Regions from separate parts of the Paenibacillus sp. YSY-4.3 genome, predicted to be linked through region 4. Evidence: riboswitches for the same ligand, from Rfam matches in the RefSeq annotation. Region 4 holds a riboswitch; each other region holds the start of a gene.
What was found. A riboswitch is a leader RNA that binds a small molecule or an ion and turns the genes downstream of it on or off. The one in region 4 is predicted to bind cyclic di-AMP.
Positions count from the first base shown of each region.

Region 1: another riboswitch for cyclic di-AMP. It lies ahead of ACYUJT_RS20260 (3D domain-containing protein); the one in region 4 lies ahead of ACYUJT_RS24975 (C40 family peptidase).
Region 2: another riboswitch for cyclic di-AMP. It lies ahead of ACYUJT_RS21255 (KamA family radical SAM protein); the one in region 4 lies ahead of ACYUJT_RS24975 (C40 family peptidase).
Region 3: another riboswitch for cyclic di-AMP. It lies ahead of ACYUJT_RS17195 (TrkH family potassium uptake protein); the one in region 4 lies ahead of ACYUJT_RS24975 (C40 family peptidase).

Region 1 covers NZ_BAABMC010000007.1:124,678-130,416, reverse strand. Annotated here, with positions in the region: gene ACYUJT_RS20270 (amino acid ABC transporter permease) at 1-663, shown strand, start outside; gene ACYUJT_RS20265 (amino acid ABC transporter ATP-binding protein) at 650-1,372, shown strand; cyclic di-AMP (ydaO/yuaA leader) riboswitch at 1,538-1,719, shown strand; gene ACYUJT_RS20260 (3D domain-containing protein) at 1,722-2,399, shown strand; gene ACYUJT_RS20255 (polysaccharide deacetylase family protein) at 2,498-3,292, opposite strand; gene ACYUJT_RS20250 (dihydroorotate dehydrogenase electron transfer subunit) at 3,471-4,172, shown strand; gene ACYUJT_RS20245 (dihydroorotate dehydrogenase) at 4,169-5,101, shown strand; gene lpdD (prenylated flavin chaperone LpdD) at 5,102-5,458, shown strand; gene ACYUJT_RS20235 (molybdopterin molybdotransferase MoeA) at 5,597-5,739, shown strand, end outside.
Region 2 covers NZ_BAABMC010000008.1:103,221-108,959, reverse strand. Annotated here, with positions in the region: gene ACYUJT_RS21275 (glycoside hydrolase family 31 protein) at 1-658, shown strand, start outside; gene ACYUJT_RS21270 (hypothetical protein) at 1,433-1,600, shown strand; gene ACYUJT_RS21265 (ankyrin repeat domain-containing protein) at 1,582-1,995, shown strand; gene ACYUJT_RS21260 (antibiotic biosynthesis monooxygenase) at 1,992-2,402, shown strand; cyclic di-AMP (ydaO/yuaA leader) riboswitch at 2,461-2,610, shown strand; gene ACYUJT_RS21255 (KamA family radical SAM protein) at 2,744-3,931, shown strand; gene ACYUJT_RS21250 (winged helix-turn-helix domain-containing protein) at 4,099-5,250, shown strand; gene ACYUJT_RS21245 (MFS transporter) at 5,338-5,739, shown strand, end outside.
Region 3 covers NZ_BAABMC010000005.1:97,312-103,050, reverse strand. Annotated here, with positions in the region: gene ACYUJT_RS17210 (LysR family transcriptional regulator) at 1-275, shown strand, start outside; gene ACYUJT_RS17205 (DUF4052 family protein) at 420-1,094, shown strand; gene ACYUJT_RS17200 (potassium channel family protein) at 1,183-1,851, opposite strand; gene ACYUJT_RS17195 (TrkH family potassium uptake protein) at 1,867-3,252, opposite strand; cyclic di-AMP (ydaO/yuaA leader) riboswitch at 3,313-3,476, opposite strand; gene ACYUJT_RS17190 (CPBP family intramembrane glutamic endopeptidase) at 3,751-5,472, shown strand; gene uvrC (excinuclease ABC subunit UvrC) at 5,444-5,739, opposite strand, start outside.
Region 4 covers NZ_BAABMC010000016.1:28,936-34,674, reverse strand. Annotated here, with positions in the region: gene ACYUJT_RS24990 (4a-hydroxytetrahydrobiopterin dehydratase) at 1-65, shown strand, start outside; gene ACYUJT_RS24985 (c-type cytochrome) at 147-506, opposite strand; gene ACYUJT_RS24980 (GNAT family N-acetyltransferase) at 752-1,249, opposite strand; gene ACYUJT_RS24975 (C40 family peptidase) at 1,575-2,051, opposite strand; cyclic di-AMP (ydaO/yuaA leader) riboswitch at 2,056-2,194, opposite strand; gene ACYUJT_RS24970 (C40 family peptidase) at 2,396-2,887, opposite strand; cyclic di-AMP (ydaO/yuaA leader) riboswitch at 2,893-3,030, opposite strand; gene ACYUJT_RS24965 (hypothetical protein) at 3,251-4,072, opposite strand; gene ACYUJT_RS24960 (M1 family metallopeptidase) at 4,272-5,739, opposite strand, start outside.

The sequences.
Region 1 (5,739 bases), on a different contig from region 4:
GCTGAGTTTGGAACGATGTTTTGGGAATACCGCAGTTATTTTCTAACTGGGCTGCAGTACACGTTATTGCTTGCTGCGTTAGGCGTATTATTCGGATTCATACTCGGATTGCTCGTCGCTTTGATCCGGATGTCGCCATGGGGGATCGTACGATTTATCGGGCATGCCTGGGTTGAGTTTCTACGCGGGACGCCGATGCTTGTGCAGTTGATGATCATTCATTACGGCTTGTCATACATGTTCGACATTGCCTTCAGTCCAATCGAATCAGGAGCAATTACGCTGTCCATTAACAGCTCGGCTTATTTGGCGGAAATATTCCGTGCGGGCATTCAGGGTGTGGACCGAGGTCAGAGCGAAGCGGCGCGTTCGCTCGGGATGACGCAGGGACAAACGATGCGTTTCATTATTATTCCGCAGGCGATCAAAAACGTGCTGCCGGCCATCGGCAATGAGTTCGTCGTTATCGTCAAGGAATCGTCGATCGTATCCTTTATCGGGGTGACCGAGATTATGTTCCAGGCGGGTGCTGTTCAAGGGATTACGTATAACGGCATGATGCCGTTCCTGATCGTTGCTGTGATGTATTTTATCGTAACTTTTACGCTTTCCCGCATTTTGGGTCGTTTCGAAAGGAGGTTGCAGGCTAGTGATAACCGTTAAAAATTTGCATAAAAAATTCGGTCAGCTGCATATTTTAAAAGGCATTGACCTGAAAATCAACCGCGGCGAGGTCGTCGTCGTCATCGGGCCGAGCGGATCTGGAAAAAGCACGTTCCTGCGCTGCTTGAACCGGTTGGAGGAGCCGTCCAGCGGTGAAATCTATTTCGAGGGAGAGCTTATTACCGGCAAGAGTCATAATATTAACAAAACCCGCGAGAAGATGGGGATGGTGTTTCAGCATTTTAATCTGTTTCCTCATAAGACGGTGCTTGAGAACGTCATGATGGCTCCAGTCCAGGTAAAAAAGCAGACCAAGCAGGACGCAGAAAAATTTGCGCTTTTACTATTGCGCAAGGTTGGACTGGAAGACAAGAGCAAGGCTTATCCGTCCCAATTGTCGGGGGGCCAGAAACAGCGCATTGCCATAGCCCGCGCCCTGGCGATGGAGCCGCATGTGATGCTGTTTGACGAGCCAACTTCCGCACTTGACCCCGAGATGGTGGGCGAGGTGCTTGAAGTCATGAAGGAGCTGGCGACGGGCGGTATGACGATGGTAATCGTTACGCATGAAATGGGCTTCGCCCGCGAGGTGGGCGACCGCATCTTGTTTATGGATCAAGGCGTTATCATCGAGCAGGGCACCCCGCAGCAGGTGTTCGGTTCGCCGCGGAATCAGCGGACTCAGGATTTCTTAAGCAAAGTTTTGTAATTAGATAGATTGGCAAAGGCATGACCGACTGGTCATGCCTTTTTGCGTTGGCGGGTAAAAATTAAATTTTTTGTCATGGTTTCCGTCATTGTATTTCCTTGATAAATGTTGGTTTTTATACCATTGGTAACATTTGCATGGCCCATAGGTTACAAAGTTGTGATATATTCATAACGGCCGAAACACTGCTAAGGCAGGTGCGGGGGACGATTTATGACAAGCGATGCAAATGCAAAGGTAACAGCTTGGCTTGTCTCGGGGTGAAGCGCTACATAATCCGGCGCCGGGAGCTATCCTTTTTTCCGAATCCGACAACTAACTCCGCAGGCAAAGTTAAAGGAGGAGCATCATGTTTAAACAGCGTAAAGGTCTTCATAAATTGGGGATGGGGATTAAGACTGCGGTGATTGCAGCAGGGTTGTTGGGAGCACTGCATGCCGTGCCAGCATATGCGGATTCAGTACATACGGCAAAGAGTGGAGATACCTTCTATTTTCTCGCCAAGCAGTACGGAGTCAATTTGGACAAGCTTATGCAAGCTAATCCAAGCATAGAAGCAACGAATATTTACGAGGGCTTGAAAATTACGATTCCAGGTCAAAACATGCAGGCGCTTTCTGCTTCGGGCAGCGAAATCCAAACATTGTCCACGCTTAAGGTATTTTCTGCGGACCGGGTAGTGCAGGCTTGGGGCAAATCGTTTAACTACAAATCTACGAAAAAAGTCAAAGCTACGGCTTACTCCGCAGCAGCCAGTGAAAATGGGAAATGGGGCGCCGTCGATTACTACGGCAATCCTTTGAAGCTCGGAACGATCGCTGTTGATCCAAATGTCATTCCGATGGGCACGAAAGTGCTAGTCACTGGACACAGCCATTCCGATTTGCCGAAAAATGCATTCGTCGCCACGGCAACCGATCAGGGCAGCGCAATCAAAGGCGACCGGATTGATATATTCATTCCGGCGAGCCCGCAGAAGGTTAACGAGTTCGGTTTTCAGGATGTCACGCTCTATATTTTGGATTAATATCAGCCTGGTCACGATTTAAACTATTTATCTTAAAAAGGACGTTCCACTGCGAGATCCGCATGGAAGTCCTTTTTTGCATTGCAAGCAATGTCCGCTTACAAAGCTTTCTTATAAGATAGCAGCTCGGGGATCGTTACAAAGCGGTAGCCACGGTTCCGCAGCACCTTGATGATATCGGGCAGGGCTTCGATGGTTCCCGTCAAATTGGAACCCGTACCGCCGCCGGCATGCTGCAGCACAATCGATCCCGGCCCGACGGCGCTGAGCACGTTACGTTTTACCTTTTCTTTGCTGAGCGCTTTCCAATCGAGAGAATCGACGTTCCAGTTAATGATTTTGTAGCCTTGCTGCTTGGCCCATTTGAGTTGATCCTCATTAATTTCTCCGTAGGGCGGACGAATGAAGCGAGGCTTATAGCCGATAATCCGTTCGATCACTTTCTCAGTTCGCTCAATTTCACTTTTGAATTCTTGGACGGATTTCTTCTTAAACAAAGGGTGGCTGTAGGAATGGTTGCCGACGATATGTCCTTCACGGTGAATTCTTCGCAGCAGCTCAGGATGCTTCTTCGCCCGGCTGCCAACGACGAAAAAAGTGGCTTTTACGCCGTTCTTCTTCAGTATATCCAGTACTTTCGGGGTGAAGCGGGGATCGGGAACATCATCGAAGGTCAGGGCGACCTGCTTAACCTCAGGACCGCTGAATTTAAACGTTTCTGAGTATTTCCGCCGGAGCTCTCCCAGCGTTAACGGCTTTGCTTCGGCATTCACGGTTTGTTCGGAGGAGGTGGGTTCCGGATTTGGCACGGGTTCGACGGATGCGGGGGTCATTCCCGTAACAAGCGCCAGGCACATTAGCCATACGAGCGGCGCCTTGATGAGTTTGGACATGGATTACCTTCTCCTTTGATCGCTGAATTGTTATCTACTGGTATGCCCAAAACTTCACATAAATATGACCTCCCTCGCAAAGGTGTGCTAATTGTCACAGACTAGCCCACCCAAAAATAGCATCTTAGATAAAGCAGTGAAGCAGTAGATGCGCTTATTCGCTAGAGAGGTGAGAAGCATGGCAGAAGTCATGGCAAATGTAGAAGTAGCCCCGAACATATTCAGGCTGAAGGCGGCAGGAGCGTTTACGGGACGGATGGGTCAATTCTATATGGTACGGGCTTGGGATAAGTATCCTCTGCTCTCCAGGCCGCTCAGCATCTTTGACCGGGACGAGGGCGGCATTGAGTTTCTGTACCAGGTAGCGGGTGAAGGGACAAGGCTTTTTAGCGCTTTGCGGCCAGGAGATGAACTCCAACTGGATGGTCCGTTCGGAAACGGGTTTCCGGAAGTTCTGGCTGGCGGGAGAATTGCTCTGGTCGGAGGAGGCATTGGCGTAGCTCCGTTGTTTTATGCGCTTCGTGAATATTCAGCCTCGGACGTATATTTGGGATTTAGCCGGGAGGCTTATTGGGTTGAGCAATTCGAAGAAGCGACGAGCGGCAAGGTGATTGTGGACATAGGCGGCATGGTGCTGGAGCAGGTCGATTTTGATGCTTATGATACGATTATTGCTTGCGGACCAGAACCCATGCTCAAAGCCGTTCAGCGCAGGAAGCAGGAATCGGCCAGCCCGGCCAATGTATACGTATCGCTGGAGAATCGAATGGCCTGTGGAATCGGGGCTTGTCTCGTGTGCAGCGTAAAGTGCCGGGATAAACGGCGAAAGGCTTGCACGGACGGACCGGTGTTTTTGGCGGAGGAGGTGGTGTTCGAATGATCGACATGTCGTGCAGCATCGCTGGCGTTCATTTTAAAAATCCGGTGGTAATGGCCTCGGGAACGTTTGGTTTCGGCCAGGAGTACGGTGCTCTATATGACATCAATCGGTTAGGCGGCATTTCCGGAAAGGGATTAACCCTGCATCCGAAGGAGGGGAATGATGGAATTCGCGTATTTGAGACGCCTTCCGGCATGCTGAATAGCGTTGGTTTGGAGAATCCGGGGGTAGCGTTATTTTTGCGCGAGGAATGCGATTATTGGGCAGGCCTGGATCTCGCCAGAATCGCTAATTTGGGCGGCAACACTCTGGAGGATTATGTGGAAGGGGCGCGGCTGATTGAGGAGGATAGTCTCCGCCGCAGCGCGTCCGGAAAGCAAGCGGTTGATATGATTGAGCTTAACATTTCCTGTCCGAACGTCAAAGCAGGCGGCATGGCATATGGCATCAAGACGGCAGTCGCCCGGGAGGTCGTCAGGGAGATTCGCCAGGCGACGACCCTGCCGTTAATGGTCAAGCTGTCCCCGAATGCCGAAGATATTGTGCAAATGGCTGTCATGTGCGAGGAGGAAGGGGCAAACGCCGTTTCCTTGGTTAATACCTTCTCTGCCATGAAGATAGATATTAACAAGCGGCGCAGCGTATTTGACAATCTGTACGCCGGCCTGTCGGGTCCCGCGATTAAGCCGATTGCACTGCGCATGGTTCATCAGGTGAGCAAAGCGGTGGACATCCCAGTAGCAGGGATGGGCGGCATACAAAGCGCGGAGGATATTGTCGAGTACATTATGGCAGGTGCAGCGGTCGTTCAGGTGGGGACGCATAATTTCGTCCATCTGCGGGCAGGGGAGCAGTTGGTTAACGGGTTGCAAGCTTTCATGAAGCGGGAAGGAATCTTATCTCTAGAAGAGATTAGAGGGATTGTTTAAGTGGAGCGCTTTACGGATATTGCCTTACAAGAGATCGCTGTTGGCAAAGACATCCTGCTCATTATTACTGGAGGAGACCGGCATATTGGAGCGGCATCGACCGCCTATTGGAACGATGCCCGGGCCCATGTACAGACTAGCACCGTGCCTGGCCATAAGGAACATGTATTAAGCGAAGGCCTGGCTTTACGGGCCGCCGGGAAGCTGCGGCGGACGGTCACGCTCGTCATGGGCATTCACTATGATCAGCTTAGCGGCGAGGACATCATCGCGATTGGCGAGCGCGCCGAGCTGCTCATGGATGAATACTTGCTCCGGCGGATGGGGCATGATGGGGGCACCAGGTTTGAACATTAATCAAATTAGGGTAAAGAATAGGAGCGTACTTTGCAGGTAGCTTCTATTTTTCGTCCTATCATTGCTTTTCGAGCAAGGTAGGCTTTAACATGGATAACATGAACTTATTTGCAGGATAGGCAGAATGGAGGATTTTCATTGACGCTAGGGAAGATAAATGAAGATAAATTCCGGCGCAGCGCCGTGTCGGTTCAGGACGCCCAAGCCAGGGTGCTGGCTCATGTCCAGCCGGTTGGTAGCGAGCTTGTTCCGATATTGGAGGCGGGTAATCGCGTTCTCGC
Region 2 (5,739 bases), on a different contig from region 4:
GAAAGCTGGGGCGGTCATTCCGGAGCTGGCCGAGGACGAGCGGCACTGGAAGCCGACCCTTAATGAGGGGGCAAAGATCGTGCTTAGCGTATATGCTCCTGCCCCGGGAAGCGAATCCACGGGACAATGGTATGCCGACGACGCTGAAACCTATGCTTATGAGAACGGGGCGTATAACCTCGTGACGGCAAGGGTTGCATCCAGTGCGAACGCGGTGTCCGTGCAGCTGAAGTATGACGTCAAGGGACTTGCGGTTGTGAAGGGGGCAGCTCTTGGAGCAGAGCAATTGTCGGCAGCGAGTGGGGCAGCTCTTGGAGCAGAGCAAACGTTGGCAGCGAATGGGGGTGCTGCTTCCGAAGCCGTGGAGCAGCGGACAGTGAAGGCTGGAGCCGCTCCCAAAGTCGGGGAACACATGGCAGCGAGTGAAGGTACTGCTCCAAAAGTGTCAGAGCAGACGACAGCCAGTGATGTGCTATCTCTCCACGTGAGACGGATGGAGTTCGTACCTCGACAGATCAATGTGAGCGGCCCCGGACTTAGTGGTCAGGTTCATCTGGACCAAGCCGGAGGCAGCTGGCACTATGATCCTGAAACCCAAGAGCTTAGGCTGCAAGTTCCGAATGTGTTCGTGGACTTGGAGATCGTCGTAGAGGGCTAGTTGTTGCATTTATTTTGTCGAACCGCGCATATTTTGGCGTGACAAGATCAGCTTGAGTAGGAACTCGGGCTGATCTTTTTTGTTGTTGAGTAGTATGATAAAAGGTCACGAAGATCAATCATCTTGAAGGGATTCGATTAGCGAAAGAGCTGCAATAATACATGAATTTTGAGAAAAAAAGCTGTGAATAAAGGAATTGATGCAAGAGCCTCACGGCCCTTTAATTGAACAGTAATAAATTAAACTACTAGATGGTCAGGATAAGGTAACTAGATGTATTTCATACAGTTAGTTTAGCGGTTTTGGCCGTGTTAGAGGGCATTAACTGCAAAATCTACATTTAGTTTTAAGCGATTTCGACGAATTGGCTCCATTCAGGCAAACTAACTGCATGTTTTACATTTAGCGCATGTATTTCTTATATAAGAGCTTAACTAGCTGTATAAAATACATTTAGTTTTTAAATGACCTCGTAAAACCAGGGAGCTGGATGGATGGCCGCCACCAACGATCTAACAATCTCTAACAAACCACCGTCCCAACAGTCAAGGCACTAACAACTACTAATTTATTTACATGGCCCCATAATTAAACTGGAGTCTTATGGCGAAAGCGCAGGAATTTTCCGGCGAAAGTGACCATTTAGGTAGTTTTGTAGAATAATCTGTTCAAATGTTTCCACCTCACCTTATTGACAATGAGAATCATTATCAATAAAATGGAATTGATCAATCGTTGAGAATGGTTATCAATTACGTAGGTGGAGGAATTGAGATGAATCAAACTTCATTGGTATATATATCATGGCTTCTGATTATCAGTGCGGCGGTTTGCCGAAGAGAGGCTGAGCGGCAATGGGAGACTGTTGATGGGCAGAAGCAGAGAACGAGAGGTTCGCAGAGAACGGACAAGGAGGGGAACGCATGCCAAGAGGGCCTTTAAATCATGAGCTGGTACGGGAATTTATCGTGGCCGCGCATGGAGATTATGATGCGGTTGCAAGGCTGCTCAAACAGGAGCCCGCACTTGTGCATGCGGTCATCGATTGGGGGAGCGGCGATTGGGAGAGCGCCCTCGGCGCCGCGTCGCATACCGGGAATTTCAGCATTGCAAGACTGCTGCTGGCGCACGGGGCACGAATGGATATTTTCGCTGCAGCTATGCTTGGAGAACTGAACGTCGTAAAAGCGATCGTGGAGAATCATCCCGAGACCGTCTATGCTAAGGGGCCGCACGGAATATCGCTGATCCGTCACGCCGAGGCCGGTGGGAATGCTGCCATTTTCGTCTATGAGTATTTAAGTATATTCCTATCGAAAGAGGTGGTCGGAAAATGATGGTGATGATGAAGGCCATCCAGATCATCCGGGTCCGAAAAGGCAAAGCAAACGAAGTGCTGGCTCGCTTCAGAACGCCCATATCGGTCCATGCTTTTGAAGGATTCCTGTTCATGGAAGTGCTGATCAGAGATAATTGCCCGGAATACGATGAGCTGCAGGTTTGCACTACTTGGGAGGATCGATGGTATTTTGAGAAGTGGTTAACGAGCAGAGCAGCGCGAACGCTCCACCGCAAGTTTAGAGAGCTTAAGCCGGAAGTCAGCCAACTCATTGGCTCCGAGCTGGCGACTTATGAAGTAGCCGCGCAGTATAGGCCGCTGCGGCAAAAGTTTGAACCGGAACGGGGGATGGCCGGTCCCATGACAGAAAATAACATTAACCGTCAAATTTTAAGAATTTTATAATTATACCAATTCTCTTGTTAATTACCCTAAGGTTGACAATCCCGTCAGTACACCGTATCATAGACACACGCTTAGTTTCTTGGTGATAGCCAGGAAAGCGGGGGAACCAGTTCTTTTTTTTGGGGCGAATCACTCATTCCTATGAGGTGTAGGGTACCATCTTACCCGAGTCCGTCAGCTAACCTCGTCAGCAGTGGATGGGTCTGTTATATGATTATTTATTACGTCTCTTAGACCCTATTTTAGGGTCTATTTTTGTCTTCTGACCCTTGCTGGCGCAGCTGTGTCTAGGACCCCGATCCGGGGTCTTTTTTGTTGATTACTAGGAAGGAGGATGTACAATGACAAAGACTAAAACGAAGTACATTACGAATCTGGACAGACTGACTATGATTCCGGAAGAGGAGCGCGAGCGTTTGAAACCGATTACGGAGAAATTCGTATTTCGGGTGAACGATTATTACTTGAACCTGATCGACTGGAATGATCCTCAGGATCCCATTCGCAAGCTGGTCATTCCAAATGAGGGGGAACTCGAGGAGTATGGCCGCTGGGATGCTTCCGACGAGGATACCAACTACGTTGTGCCGGGATGTCAGCACAAGTATACGACGACCGCCCTGCTGATCGTGTCAGAGGTATGCGGCGCGTACTGCCGGTATTGCTTCCGCAAGCGCCTGTTCCGCAACGACGTGAAGGAGGCCATGTCCGATGTGCAGCCGGGAATCGATTATATCGCCAAGCATCCCGAGATCAACAACGTCCTGTTGACTGGCGGGGACAGCCTTATTCTAGCCACGGAGAAACTGCGGGGCATCCTTGCCCAGCTGCGTGAAATTGAGCACGTTAAAATTATTCGTCTCGGCTCGAAGATTCCCGTGTTCAATCCCATGCGCATTTACGAGGACGAGGAGCTGCTCGATGTGATCCGCACCTATTCTACGCCGGAGCAGCGCATTTACGTTATGGCCCATATTAACCATCCGCGCGAGATTACGGAGGAAGCGAGACGCGGCTTTCAGGCATTGCATGAGGCCGGCGCGATCGTAGTCAACCAGACCCCGGTGCTGAGAGGCATTAACGATGACCCTGTAGTGCTTGGCGAGCTGCTGGATAAGCTGTCTTGGGCAGGGGTTACGCCTTACTACTTCTTCGTGAACAGGCCGGTAGCGGGGAACCGTGATTTCGTCCTTTCCTTGGAAGAGGTCTATCGGATCGTCGAGGAGGCAAAGGCGCGGACATCCGGTCTGGGTAAACGAGTCAGGCTGTCGATGAGCCATACGTCCGGCAAGATCGAAATTCTCGCGATTGAAAACGGCAAGGCCTATTTGAAGTACCACCAGTCCCGCGACGGGGATTACGGCAAATTGATGATCCTCGATTGCCCTAAGGATGCGGCTTGGTTTGACGATCTTCCCGGCAATGAGCAGTATTGGCGGCAGCCCGAGAAGAAGACCGATGAAGTTGTCTCCGTGAACGAAATGCCCGATTTACCGCAGAAGAGAAAACGCACGCCTGCTATGCTATAACATATAAATCATAGTGACCATCCCCTGAGGAGCGGCCTGAAGTAATATTTGGCTGCATCCTCCGGGGATTTTTGTTTGTATCCTGATCGTTTGCACGCTTTTCATTTCTCAGGATGGCGGTGATAGATTATGATAAATCTAATAAGACATTTGGAGAAGGGGTAGTTATGGAGAGACTGACATTCGATCCTTCCGGGTACAAAATAAAATGGGGTGCCGAGAGCATCGAGCTGCTGGCGAAGGAGTTCGCGCTGCTGCAATTTTTGTATCGCCACCGCGACCGGGCATTTACGCGCGAACATCTCCTGGACCAGGTCTGGACGATGGAGTTCCCGGTAGAGCGGACGGTCGATGATCATATTTATCGCCTGCGGAAGAAGCTGACTCCTTGGGCGCATATCCGCATTAATACGGTGCGGGGATACGGATACAGCCTGACCGTCGGGGAGCCGAAATCCGTGATGAATCCATCGGTAGGCGATCGCGAGGTCAATTCCTCAGTACGGGACATTTTCAAGAAATACCATCTGTTCGGGCAAGGCAAATCGATGCTGGCTCTGGCGACACAGCAGGACATTCTCGGCTTCGAGATGGACCCGTTCTATATCGTTTATCTGAAATTTATTCAGGGCGATATCCCCTGGTTCCTGGAGGCGAATGACCTGCCGCTGCAAACCCGGCTGTACTGGTTGCTAATTCTATACCGTGGGATGAATCCGGAGCCTGGGCAGATGCTGCGCTATTGTGAGCAGGCCATTTCGCGGCGTGTCCTCTCCCCGGAGGAGCATCGCGAAATGCGTATTCTTAACATTCTTGAGGTGTATGCCGACGCCGGGCTTGCGATGGAGGCCATGCAGCGGTTCGAAGAGACGAGAATGACGGTTGAGGCGGAGGGACTGACCGGCTTCGTCATGCCGGTAGCCATTATGGAAATATACGTTTACGTGCTGGCGGGAGAACTGGAGCTGGCGGATAAGGTAGCGGAACGATTGGCCGGCTTGCTTCAGGATACGCCGTATTTGCGAGAGATCGGCCGTTTTCGCATCGCTCAGGGGTTGCTGGACATGGCACGCGGCCGGGAGAAAGAGGCCGAGCAGCACTTCGACGAAGGGCTTGATGTGTTGGAGATGTCGCTAAATGTCCCGCTTCGGATCATTTCTCTCTGTCAAATTAGGCGATATATCTCGTGGAAACATCCTGGCCTGGAAATGGAGCGTAAATATGCCTCGCTCTATGATTCCGAAGATGAAGAGCTTGGGCTATCCAGGCATAAGAAGGAGATGGAAGCCATCATTGGCAGAGCGCTATCTTTGTCATAGCCGCTTGCAGCAGGGCCGTCTGATAATCCTCTGACAATCACGGGATAGGATAGGGGTATCTAGAGATGCGAAAGGATAGATTGCCCTATGACACGAAAAGAACGCTCCTCCCTGTTATCAATCCGCAGCTTCAGGCATATGTTTGCAGCTTATGCGCTCGCCTCCTTTGGCGATTGGTTCGACGCGCTGGCCATTCAGGTGCTCGTCGCCTACCGCTGGGGCGCGGACCCGATGCTGCTGGCCCTCATTCCGGTGACGATGGCGCTGCCGGCGGTGCTGCTCGGCTCCTTCGCTGGAACGGTCGCGGACCGGGTGCGCAAAGCGCGGCTTATGATGGTCTGCGATCTGATCACCGTCGGGCTCACCCTATGCATTTTGGCTGCGCCCAACATGGCCTGGCTGCTCCCGCTGCTGGCGCTGCGGGCGGCCTGCGGCGTGTTCCATGTGCCTGCTCAGCAGGCGCTGACCCGGCAGGTCGTGCCGCAGGCA
Region 3 (5,739 bases), on a different contig from region 4:
GCATCATTCCAGACGTACGGATGGAAATCGACTCCTTCGAAGCGATCGTCCGTCTTCTCCCAACGTGCCGGGCCGCCGCGCTGCTGCCGCAATCTTATTTAAGGCCCCAGCTGCTGAAAGACAATGAGCTGGTGGCCCTGCCTATGAAAGAGCTGGAACAGACGCGCCGAGAGACCTGTCTCATCTATGGCAGCAGCTCAGAGCTGACCCAAGAGACCAAAGATTGGATCAAAGACATCAAGGACAGTCTGGTCGATGCTTTGGAGCTGGAATAAATAAAGCCCCATTATTTGTACTAACGTTGCGCTTTACGATGATTCACGAGACTAGAAATGGGGTATAACAACGAGTTGGAGCCCTTCCTCGATGATGCATTTCATCCGCGAGGAACCAACCAACAAGTTCGGAGGTGTCTATCCATGAGAACGTTTCGTAGCCAGCTTGCCTTCCATTGGCATGATAACCGCAAGCGGCTGCTGTGGTTTGGAGCTATTTTACTGTTCCTTGATTTTTGGCTGATTGCCGGATACGGCATATATGAGCCCGAAAATGCAATGGCATTAGTCATAAATAATAATTTTGCTGCAATTTCAATTTTCATCTTGCTAATCGCTTATATTACAGCCGTCAATTCCTTCCCGCGGCTAATGGGCTTGGGCTATACGCGCAAGCAGTACTATTGGAGCAGCCTGATTTATTTCGCTGCATTCAGCATAGCGGTATCCCTTGTACAGACGCTCCTCATGGTAGCGCTCAAGCAACTGCTCCCGCTGATCAGTTTCGGTCCGAGCACTACCGTCATTTCATATGGCATGCTATGGTATCCGCAAACTGCCGTCTACTTCCTTCTGGCCATACTGTTCTTTCTGACGAGTACCTTGATGTATCGGTTCGGCTTGTTCTGGGGCGTTGGATTGATCATTGTTTATATTTTGAGTTTAGATGCTCTTCGTACGAACAATCCTACTCTCATCGATGCGACGGCCAAAACGCTGGTGGATATCCTCCCTCCCCATTTCGCTATCGCCATCTCCATCGGCGCGGCCTTCATCTGCTGGTGGCTATACCGAAGCGCTGAAGTAAAGTCCGCTTAAAATAACGCACCAAATAAAACACCAAATATAAAGGAAGCTGCATCCGACCCTCCCGGCTGGACTGCAGCTTCCTTTACTATTTTATCGATCACTCGTCCTCGTTAATGACAGCTTCAAATCTATCGATATTCTCATTAGAACCGATCATGACCATAATATCTCCGTCATTCAGCACATCCATCGCGGTAGGGGCAACAATGACTCCCGTTTGCTTATGGATAGCAACTATGCTGCAGCTGTAATTCACGCGTGGATTGATCTCGCCCAGCGTCTTTCCGGCAAGGCATTCAGGTACCCTCAGCTCGACGATGCTATACTCCTTCGACAGCTCGATGTAATCGAGCAAATTCGGAGTCACAAGCTGATGCGCAACGCGAACCCCCATATCCCTCTCCGGAAAAATAACCCGGTCCACGCCAAGCTTCTCCAGTGCCCGGCCATGCAGGACAGAAATCGCCTTGGCGACAACCTGCTTGATGCCCAAATCCTTGAGCAGAATCGCCGTCAGTATGCTCATCTGAATATCGCTGCCGATCGCCACGATGCCGCAATCGAAGTTGCGGACGCCTAGCGATTTCAGCACCTCTTCATCCGTAGCGTCAGCCATGACGGCATGGGTCAAATAAGCGCTCATGTCGTTCACCAGCTCTTCGTTCAAGTCGATGCCGAGCACCTCGTACCCCAAATCCATTAACTCGAGCGCTAGGCTGGAGCCGAAGCGCCCCAGGCCGATTACCACAAACTGCTGCATTTTCATTGATTGGTCAAACTCCTATCCTATAATCATTTTCCCTTCGGGATAGCGGTACAATTCCTTCCCCTTCTTCGGACCAAGCGCATAAGCCAACGTCAAAAGACCCAAGCGGCCAGTAAACATCATGAAGCATAAAATGACTTTGCCGATATCGGTCAAATCCAGCGTCAGCCCCATCGTTAAACCTGCCGTGGCAAAAGCGGACGTCGTCTCGAACAAAATGCTCAGGAAGCTCGCATCTTCGGTGGTCGACAGCACCATCGCTACTGCAATGATCAGGAACAGGGCGAGCATCGTAATCGTCACCGCCTTGAAAATCCGCTCTTGGGACAGGCGATAACGGAATAACACCAAATCATTGCGGCCGCGAATCATGGAGATGACCGCGCCTACCAAAATCATGAACGTCGTCGTTTTGATCCCGCCGCCCGTCGAGCCAGGAGATGCGCCGATGAACATCAGGATGATCATGAAGAACTGGGTGGCCTGGCGAAGTGCCCCGATATCTACCGAGTTCGCACCGGCCGTTCTAGAATTGACGGATTGGAAGAACGAGCCCCATATTTTCCCGCTCCAATCCAACGATCCCATCGTTCTCGCATTGGTAAATTCAAATATGAAGATCACGATAGCCCCGATGACAATAAGCGCCCCCGTCATGGACAGAACTACTTTGGAATGCAGCGACAGCTTACGGCTGCGGCGGAAGTCCGCGAGCTCGGACAGCACGATAAAGCCGAGGCCGCCCGATACGACCAGGAACATCGCTACGAAGTTAACGAGCGGATCGTCCACATACCCCGTCAGGCTTTGGAAATTTCCGAACAAATCGAAGCCAGCGTTGTTGAACAGAGAAACCGCATGAAAAATTCCATAGTAAGCGGCCCGTCCAAACGGCATGTCAAACGCCCAGCGAATCGCAAACAATACGGCAGCACTAGCCTCAATGATCAAGGAGTACATTAGCACCTTGCGAATGAGGCGGACGATGCCCTCCATCGTATTCTGATTCATCGCCTCCTGCAGCAGAAGGCGGTCCCGCAGCGAAATCCGCCGCTTGAACACAAGGGAGAAGAGAGTCGCCATCGTCATGAAACCGAGTCCCCCGATTTGAATAAGCGTAATAATCACGATTTGGCCGAATGTCGAAAAATAAGTTCCCGTATCACGTACGATAAGTCCGGTAACGCAAGTGGCAGAGGTCGCCGTAAACAACGCGTCTACGAAAGAAAGGGATTCCCCGGTCGTATTGGCGAGCGGCGTCATTAGTAGCAGCGCCCCGATCAAAATAATCGCTGCAAAACCGAGTACCAATATACGCGGTGGAGATAATTTAAACCATCGTGACGGCACCCTGCTCACCTCTTCTTGTCTTGATCTGCATATCTGAATATTAATACCCATTATTATGGACACTTTGGCAAAAGAAAAAAGCACTGGAAATCCAGAGCCCTTTCGGTTATGGTTCCTGCTGCAGTACGCCTACGAGGTTAGCTGACGGGTTCGGGCCTGCACAGCAGCCCTATTCACCTCCTGCGCCGGACTTTCGCGTCCGTGCAGGGCCTGAGAAATTCACCCCAAAAAATTGGTTCCCCCGTTTTCCACTGGAAATTCGGCTGATATTCTTTTCATATCTTTCATTTCATTTTCATCCCATCTCTATGAATTGGATTATAAGCTTAATTAACGTTCACTACAAAGCTTGATTTACCCGAAATACCATGAAAATAACCTTTGCCGCCTGAAACGGAGCTTGCCACCCTTCATTCTCTGAGTCATGCTGTATTTTTGCGGAATTATTGCCTGTTTACTACCCTTGCTCGTTCGCTTTCTGGCGATTGCTCAAGGCTTATGGTATCTTTACAATGATATCCATTTACACTATTGCAAAGGGGTTTTTGAATGTTATCAGTCTTTTCGTCTCCAGGGCGAGCGCCGAAGCGCAACACTCTTCGGGTGCTGGCCGCCGTAGGCTTCCTCATTTTTCTAGCCGTACAGATTCTGCCGATGGCCACGCCGGATTCGTTGCAGCAAATTCAGAAGACGATCACGAAGCAGCAGGCGAAGGAACTCGCTGCCGAATTTGCCGCCTCCACGCTGGAGCTGCCTGTATCATTGGACCATGCTATAGTTACATACGAATCTCGATCGGATATATATGGTTATTTGTCCCACGAAAATCTAATGAATGCTTATATGAAAAATTACGATGAGCAGTTTCCGCTTGAGGTGTTTCGCGTTCGTTTCGAACAACCCGGCGGTATCCTTAGCGCCTTAACTGTGGACGTTAACATGTATGGCGGCAATGTAGCCGGATTCGAACGCATTGAGACCTATAGCAGCGCCACCAGAGAGCTGCTTCAGAAGCAAGGCATAGAGGGCGGCAAGGGCTTGCTGGTAACGGAAGGTGGCCTGACGCCCGAAGACAAAGCTAGCCTTGCCGCTCCTTACCTTAAAGCGTTTAACTTTGATCCCGCTAAGCTGAAGATCGAGAGCGCAGAAAGCGAATCAGGGCTTATCTACGGGGTACCCGGTTTTGAAGCCGGCCTGTCCCGCGGGCTGATCGAATTCCGCTTCGAAGACGGAAGCGTCTCCTCCATGCAGGCTTACTTCGATCCTCCTGCCGGTCACCTGGACTATGTAAAAGGCCAAAAGAAGCTGGCCAACTGGTTCACCTGGGTCGGCTATGCCCTGTTCACCTTCGTGCTCGGTATTCTGGCGATCATCTACAGTGTGAAGACTAGACCGTTCTCTTCTTTCCTACGAGGCCTGGTTCTGTCCTCTGCTTACTTTGTTTTCTCGATGGTCGGAGCGGTTAACATGCTTCCGCTGCTGCAGAAGGACGGGCTCGGAACCGGCATTCTGATCATTGGCTTCATCGTGCAGGGCGCACTCACCCTGGTTATATCGGCCTCCATTTACTTCTCCCTGATCGGAGGAGACGGACTCTGGCGCAAGCAGGGGCTGAATCTATGGGCCAGAGCCAAAGAACCGGAATACGGACGGCATGTGCTGTTCTCAATGCAAAGCGCTTATTTGTGGGCCTTAGTCCTGCTCGGGGCGCAATCGGTCATTTTTTTCATCCTGGAGCGGACATTCGGCACCTGGTCAACGACTGACGCCTCCCAGTCGGCCTACAACATGATTTACCCCGTCCTATTCCCCCTGCTCGCCTGGGTCGCGGGAATCGGCGAGGAAGCGGTCTATCGCTTGTTCGGCATCCCTATGCTGAAGAAAATTTTCCGCAGTACATTTATAGCCAGCTTGATATCGTCGATGATTTGGGCGTTTGGACATTCCTTGTATCCGATATATCCCGTCTATTCGCGCCCGATCGAGCTGACGATTATCGGACTGTTGTTCAGCTTTGTTTTCCTGCACTACGGCTATATTACCGCCATGTTCACGCATGTCATCTTCAACAGCATTCTCATGTCGCTCAGCCTTATGATGATGGGCGGGACGCTGAACTGGACTGCAGGGATCGTTTACATCGCTCTACCGGCGATCGTAGCTTACGTCATTTACTTATTCAACCCACCGGGCCGGAGGGGAAGCATTCCGCCGGTACAACGCAAAGAAGAGGAGCCGCAGTTTACGACTCCTCATCCCGAAGGGCATTAATAATCTGATTGGCGAGCTTGTCGCCGATCGACAGAGGCCGAAAGTCTTCGACGGAGGCCTCTTTTATTTTTTTGAGCGAACCGAAGTGCTTCAGCAGCAGCTTGCGCCGCTTCTCCCCGATGCCTGGGATCGCGTCCAGCCGCGACGCCACCATTGACTTGGCCCGCTGCTCGCGGTGAAAAGTGATCGCGAAGCGGTGAACCTCCTCCTGAATGCGCTGCAGGAGATAGAACTCCTGACTGTCGCGCGGCAGATGAACCGGCTCCG
Region 4 (5,739 bases):
TTAAGGAAGCAGAGCAATACAATGAAGCATTCGATAAAATGAATTCACCTGAAAAAAGCTTATAGCCGTGATGGTATTGGACTAAATACAGGACACGCCCACCGGGAACGCTAAGTATCCTAGTGGGCGTGTCTTTATCATGCTTATTATTTCTTCTCGGCAAGCCAGAGCGCGACGTTCGCGATTTCCTCGTCCTGCAGCTTATCTTTGAAGGCAGGCATCATGGAGCCTTTACCCTTCGAAATGATCTTGTAAAGCTGTTCGGTTGACATGGTGGCCCCAATATGCTGCAAATTCGGCCCAGCCAAGCCTTCCAGTTGGTCTCCGTGACAGCTGATGCAGTTTGCTTTGACGACGGCTTCCGCTTGCTCTGCGTTTAATGTGACTTCAGGCATTTGCGTCTTATTTTCTTGAGCAACCTGATCTTTACCGGGCAAAGTAAAGATAAGCACCAGGGCTAGTGCACACGCGACAAAGAATAGCCCGCTCATAACCCACTTTTGCATTCCAATCGTCCCTCCTATGTAAGCTACCTTATTATTATAACGGAACATGCTATTTGATCATAGCATTTGTGACAAAAAAAGCAACGAATTCCCCGTATAATTGCTCAAAAGTCACAATATATTATGAGCATCCTCACAGCGCGCCGGAAACAAGCCGTGCAGCGCCTTTCAGGAGATAACCCCTTAATGGCACATAAATGCCTGAGACCGCCTTGCAGGCGCTCCCAGACGCTTTGTAGGCCAGGCTATAAGCGTTCACCCCGATATACCATGCAATAATACGGCTTGGATATTGCGCCGGGGGTCATTTTCTCGTAAAGATCGGTTATGACAAAACCCGATTTCTGATAAGCGCGGATAGCCCGCGTATTCCAGGTAAGCACTTCAAGATCAATGACGTCGGACGGTGCGCGTCGCTGCGCCTCTTTAACAATCGTTAATACAAAGGACTTACCCAAACCATGACCGCATAAATCGGGCCTCATCCCGATCCCGAGTCTTGTGACGTTCTCCATGGGGAAATATTGGGCGAACCCGGCCAAATTTCCTTCCTCGTCTAGAATGGATACATACTGCTCGGCCCGTAAGGCCGGATTGCCGAATTCAACATCAAGAGCCTTCATTTGTTCCCAAGGCAGCCAGCTATAGATATCATAGGGAGAGTCGTAGCGCCAAGTACTGATTGCTTCCCCATGGCGTTCTTCCATAGGAACGATTTTAAACTGAATATCTCGTTTATCCATCTTGCGCCTCCTTGTACAAATGGGAATGCCGTGCCATGGAACTTCGCCGGCGCGATCGTTTTATCAACACTGTAACGGGATTTTATTTTATTGTAAAGGCTCTGGCCGAGAGATTTTTAACGTGGGAGGCGGAGTTATCTATTTATAGTGAAAACGGTTTAGTGGGGCGTTGATAAATAGTACCTATGGCGTGTATGCCTGCAACCTTTTTCCTTGAAGCTTCGTTAATAAGATAGAGCGATTAAGTCCTAATAAAAAAGCCGCGACAATTCTGGCAGGAATTGTCGGGCTATGTAAAAGCAGTAGACATAAATGGGCTAGGTGATTAGGATTGGGCGGCGTGGGTAGAATAGCCGTATTTGCTTAGGATCCGTTTCGCTCCGACATAACGTTCCTTGTAGTAGCTGTTGCTTAATTTATCGGTACGGATTCCTTTAGAAGAAGAGGCATGGGCGAACTTTCCATCGCCGATATAAATGCCGACATGAGATACTCCTTTGCCGGTCGTATTAAAAAATACGAGATCTCCTTCCTGAAGCTGATTCTTCGCAACAGACGTACCCTGCTTGTACTGCGCTGACGATACGCGGGCCAGCTTAACACCCATTTTCTTAAAGACGTAGCTTGTAAATCCGGAGCAATCAAAACCGTTTGTGGTCGTTCCCCCGAATTTGTAAGGTGTTCCGTAGACGGCATTAACCGTCTTGTTCAATGTCGTGTTCGAGTCGGCGTATGCGCTTGCTGTCCCCAACGTAAGAAGAATAGCCAAGCTCGTCGCCGCTGCTGTCAAAGTCTTTCTCAAGATGTTGTGCTCCTTCCAAGGCCTGCGAGGTTAGCTTAAGGATTCGGTTGAAGGTTCCCTATCATCTCTTATGTAGCGAGATCAATTCACCCATAAATGGTTCCCCCGTTTCCCGGGTGCCGGGAATTCGGCTTATCTAGTTGTATGCACCCGAAACGAAACGACTTACAACAATGATGACAAGATTGTAACTTATCACTTTGGTTATTCTAACAAAAACGGCCATCTTTTGCAAGAAAGGCTCTGCTGCAGCATGTTGGTAAAGTTATCCTGTGCCTTTTGAGGGATAAAAAAACCTGTAGGCGGGTTCGGCAAGGAACCACTCTACAGGTTTTCTGGACGTATTATTCTACATCGTCATGATCTTGGCTATCAACCGCAACCTCTTCGTACTTGTCCGTGCTCATGATGCGTTTGGCACCGACATAGCGTTTGACATAATAATCATCGCTTAATTTGGTAATGATTACCCCTTTCTTCGTTGAAGCGTGGGCGAAGCTCTCGCCATCAACCATAACGCCAACATGGGACACTCCATTACCGGAAGTGTTGAAGAATACGAGATCCCCGGCCTTCAGCTCATCCTTCTTGACAGCTGTTCCCATATTGTATTGGGATGCCGATGTGCGAGGCAGCTTGATATCAAGGCTCTTGAATACGTAAGAGGTAAATCCGGAACAATCAAAGCCATCGGTGCTCGTACCGCCAGATACATATTTAGTGCCCAGTGCGGAATCAATAGTTGTATCCAGTTTAGAGTCTGCGAAAGCGCTGCCAGCCCCTAAGGTGAACAGGATGGACAAACTTATAGCTGCTACAGCCAACTTTTTCTTCAAAGAAGTTATGCTCCTTCCAATGCCTGCGAGGTTAGCTTAAGGGTTCGGGTTGAAGGTCCCCTATGATCCCTCTGAAGCGAGATCAATTCACCCAAAATGGTTCCCCCGTTTCCCTGGTGACGGGAATTCGGCTGTGATTTTAACACCATGTGTAACTTATTCGACACTGCTGTCATGCATCTTGTGAATTATGACAGAAATGATTACAAATCTGTTACTTAAAAAGTACTGTTGTTATTGTAACAAGGCAGGGATCATTTGGCAATGGTTAAATTGCGAGAATTATATAGTAAGCATAGAATAAGGCCTCCGCGCATGCGCGGAGGCCTTGTGGCTCTAGGGAGGGGAGAAGATGAAGAAATTTTAACTTTTTTGTTGCCATAGACAATATTGCGAGGATATTTTCCATATTTTGAAAACACTGCGGAAGAATGGGTATGTTTGCTGCAAAATGAGGGCCAGCAGACCGGTCCAGACCCATGATGCCGTGCCGAATAAGATGAATATGATAGAGCAAGAGGCTGCAAGGATAAAGGAGATGCCAAGGCCGGGCAGGAGATGTTTCCAGCAAAGGAGCAGGGACGGCCAGGCATTGCCTTTAAATAAGTAGCCGAATTGCAGGAACAGTACAGTTTGGCGTATGAACCAGCTGTAGCAGAGCCAGCCGACAGCATAAGCGATAGTGACTAGAACGACCGAGATATGGCCGCTTCCCTGCAGAATGGGTGCCAAGGCGGTGTATACTCTGGGTAGGAGCCAAAGCGTAGGGACCAGGATCAAAATAAGCTCCAGGAAGTAGAACAGGGTCACGGGTTTCCAGAATTTCTGAATACCTCTGAATAGCGGGAGGCCGGGCGCTCTATCCTCGCTAGGAAGCAGTCCATATAATATTCCTGCATGGACAAGAGGAGTGAGCAGCAGGCGAAGCAAGACCATGCCGATGATCATCCATAAGTAATGATGAACCTCGGGAATTTGCCAGAATCTATTTTGCCCCTCGATCACAAACAGCATCCGGCTCAGGTCATGGGGGGGAGGGTCGGGATAGCGGTGCAGCACTTGCACTACAGCCGTATTGACCAGCCGGTATAGAAATACTCCCCACAGCAGTTGATACAGGAACAGAATGATGACGGAGGGGAACTGTCTTTTGACGCTGCTCCACCCATTGCGAATATAGGGCATGGTATTCCCTCCTAAAAGTTTTGTGAGCAATACTGCTCTGAATAGCCCCGAACAAAACTTGCATCGGAAGCATACCTAGTTTTGTGAGCAATACTGCTCTGAATAGCCCCGAACAAAACTTGCATCGGAAGCGTAAACCTAGTTTTGTGAGCAATACCGCTCTGAATAAGCTCCGAACAAAACTCGCATCGGAAGCAGCCTACCACAGAAATGGACCGGTCAGCATTTCGAGCAGCTTCGTTACAATAATATTGGAGCGCGTACTGACCTTCTCGTCGAGACTAGCCTTAAAGTAGTTATTAATATGTTTGTTCTCCAGCATCAGCGTGTAGTCCGGGTCGAGCATAGCCCAGGCGAGGGGTTCCTTATAAGTCAACTTCAATTGTGCATGCTCCTCCTTACCATCCAGCACCTTTCGAACGGTATGTCCGTCTTGGAAGGTGAAGAGGATCGGCACCTTTGGATAGGTTCCACCCTTGCGGGTGATGTCCACGATGGCTTCGTACAGAGCATTGCTGTCCTGCCCTACCTTGTATATGTCAATGTTCTCTATGGCATAGTCCGCCATTTTTCCGCCGTATACGTACTGGTTAAAATAACCTTTCCAGGATCGTCCCGTCGTTTGCTCGAGTACCCTCTGAAAATCCGCAGTGGCCGGATGCTTGAACCGATATTTGCGCGCATAGAGGGACAGGGTGCGATTCATGGCTTTGGTACCGATCTGCCGCTCGAGGTCCAGAAGAACGAGTTTGCCGCGGTGATAGACATTTCTGGCGTAAGTATCCGCCGTGCCGAATTCCCAGGAAGGTTGAGTCAGCGGCTTAGGATCGTGGATCAATGCGGCTTGAATAGGAAGGCTGGTCGTGATTCCGAATTCCTGCTCCATCAAACGGTCTTCGGCATAGGAAGTAAAGGCCTCGTCCAGCCAGGCTTCTTCAAATTCATTGCTGGCCACCATGCCGTAAAAAAATTGATGCCCGATTTCATGGATCACAGTGCGCTCCAGCTCGTCATACCCCGGAGAATCGCTGGTTGCCCCGAAGGCGGTGACCAAGGTCGGATACTCCATCCCCCCTGCGCCATTCCCTTCGGCGGGTGGTACGATGATGGATAAAGTGGAATACGGGTAGCTTCCGTACCATTTGCTGAAATTAGACAATGCGACCTTAGCGGCGTAGAAGTAACGATCCTTCAAGTCCTTATGGGCTGGATCCAAATACAGCTTGATCCGGACCCCTGGCACCTCCTCTGAAGAGAACGGCTCTTCAGCGTAGATGAAGTTTGGAGATGCGGCCCAGGCGAAATCATGCACATCGTCCGCATAATACTGGATGATTTTACGTTCGCCCCGCTGTATTGCAGGTTTGGTCGGAAAACCTGTGGCAGCTATCGTATACTCGCTTGGAACGTCGATATTCACGCTGTAAATGCCAAAATCGGAATAGAACTCCGAGTTACCGTGATACTGGTGCAGGTTCCAGCCCTCCGTACTTCTTCCTCTTCTTGAGACAGGTTCGTATACGCACAGCTTGGGAAACCACTGGCCAGCCATCACAAAGTCGCCGGCAGTGCCCATTCGCGCAAAAATCTTGGGCAATTTCACGGTGAAATTGATTTTTAGCGTAATGGTCTCGCCGCCTTGCACTGACATCGGCAGACGCACCTTG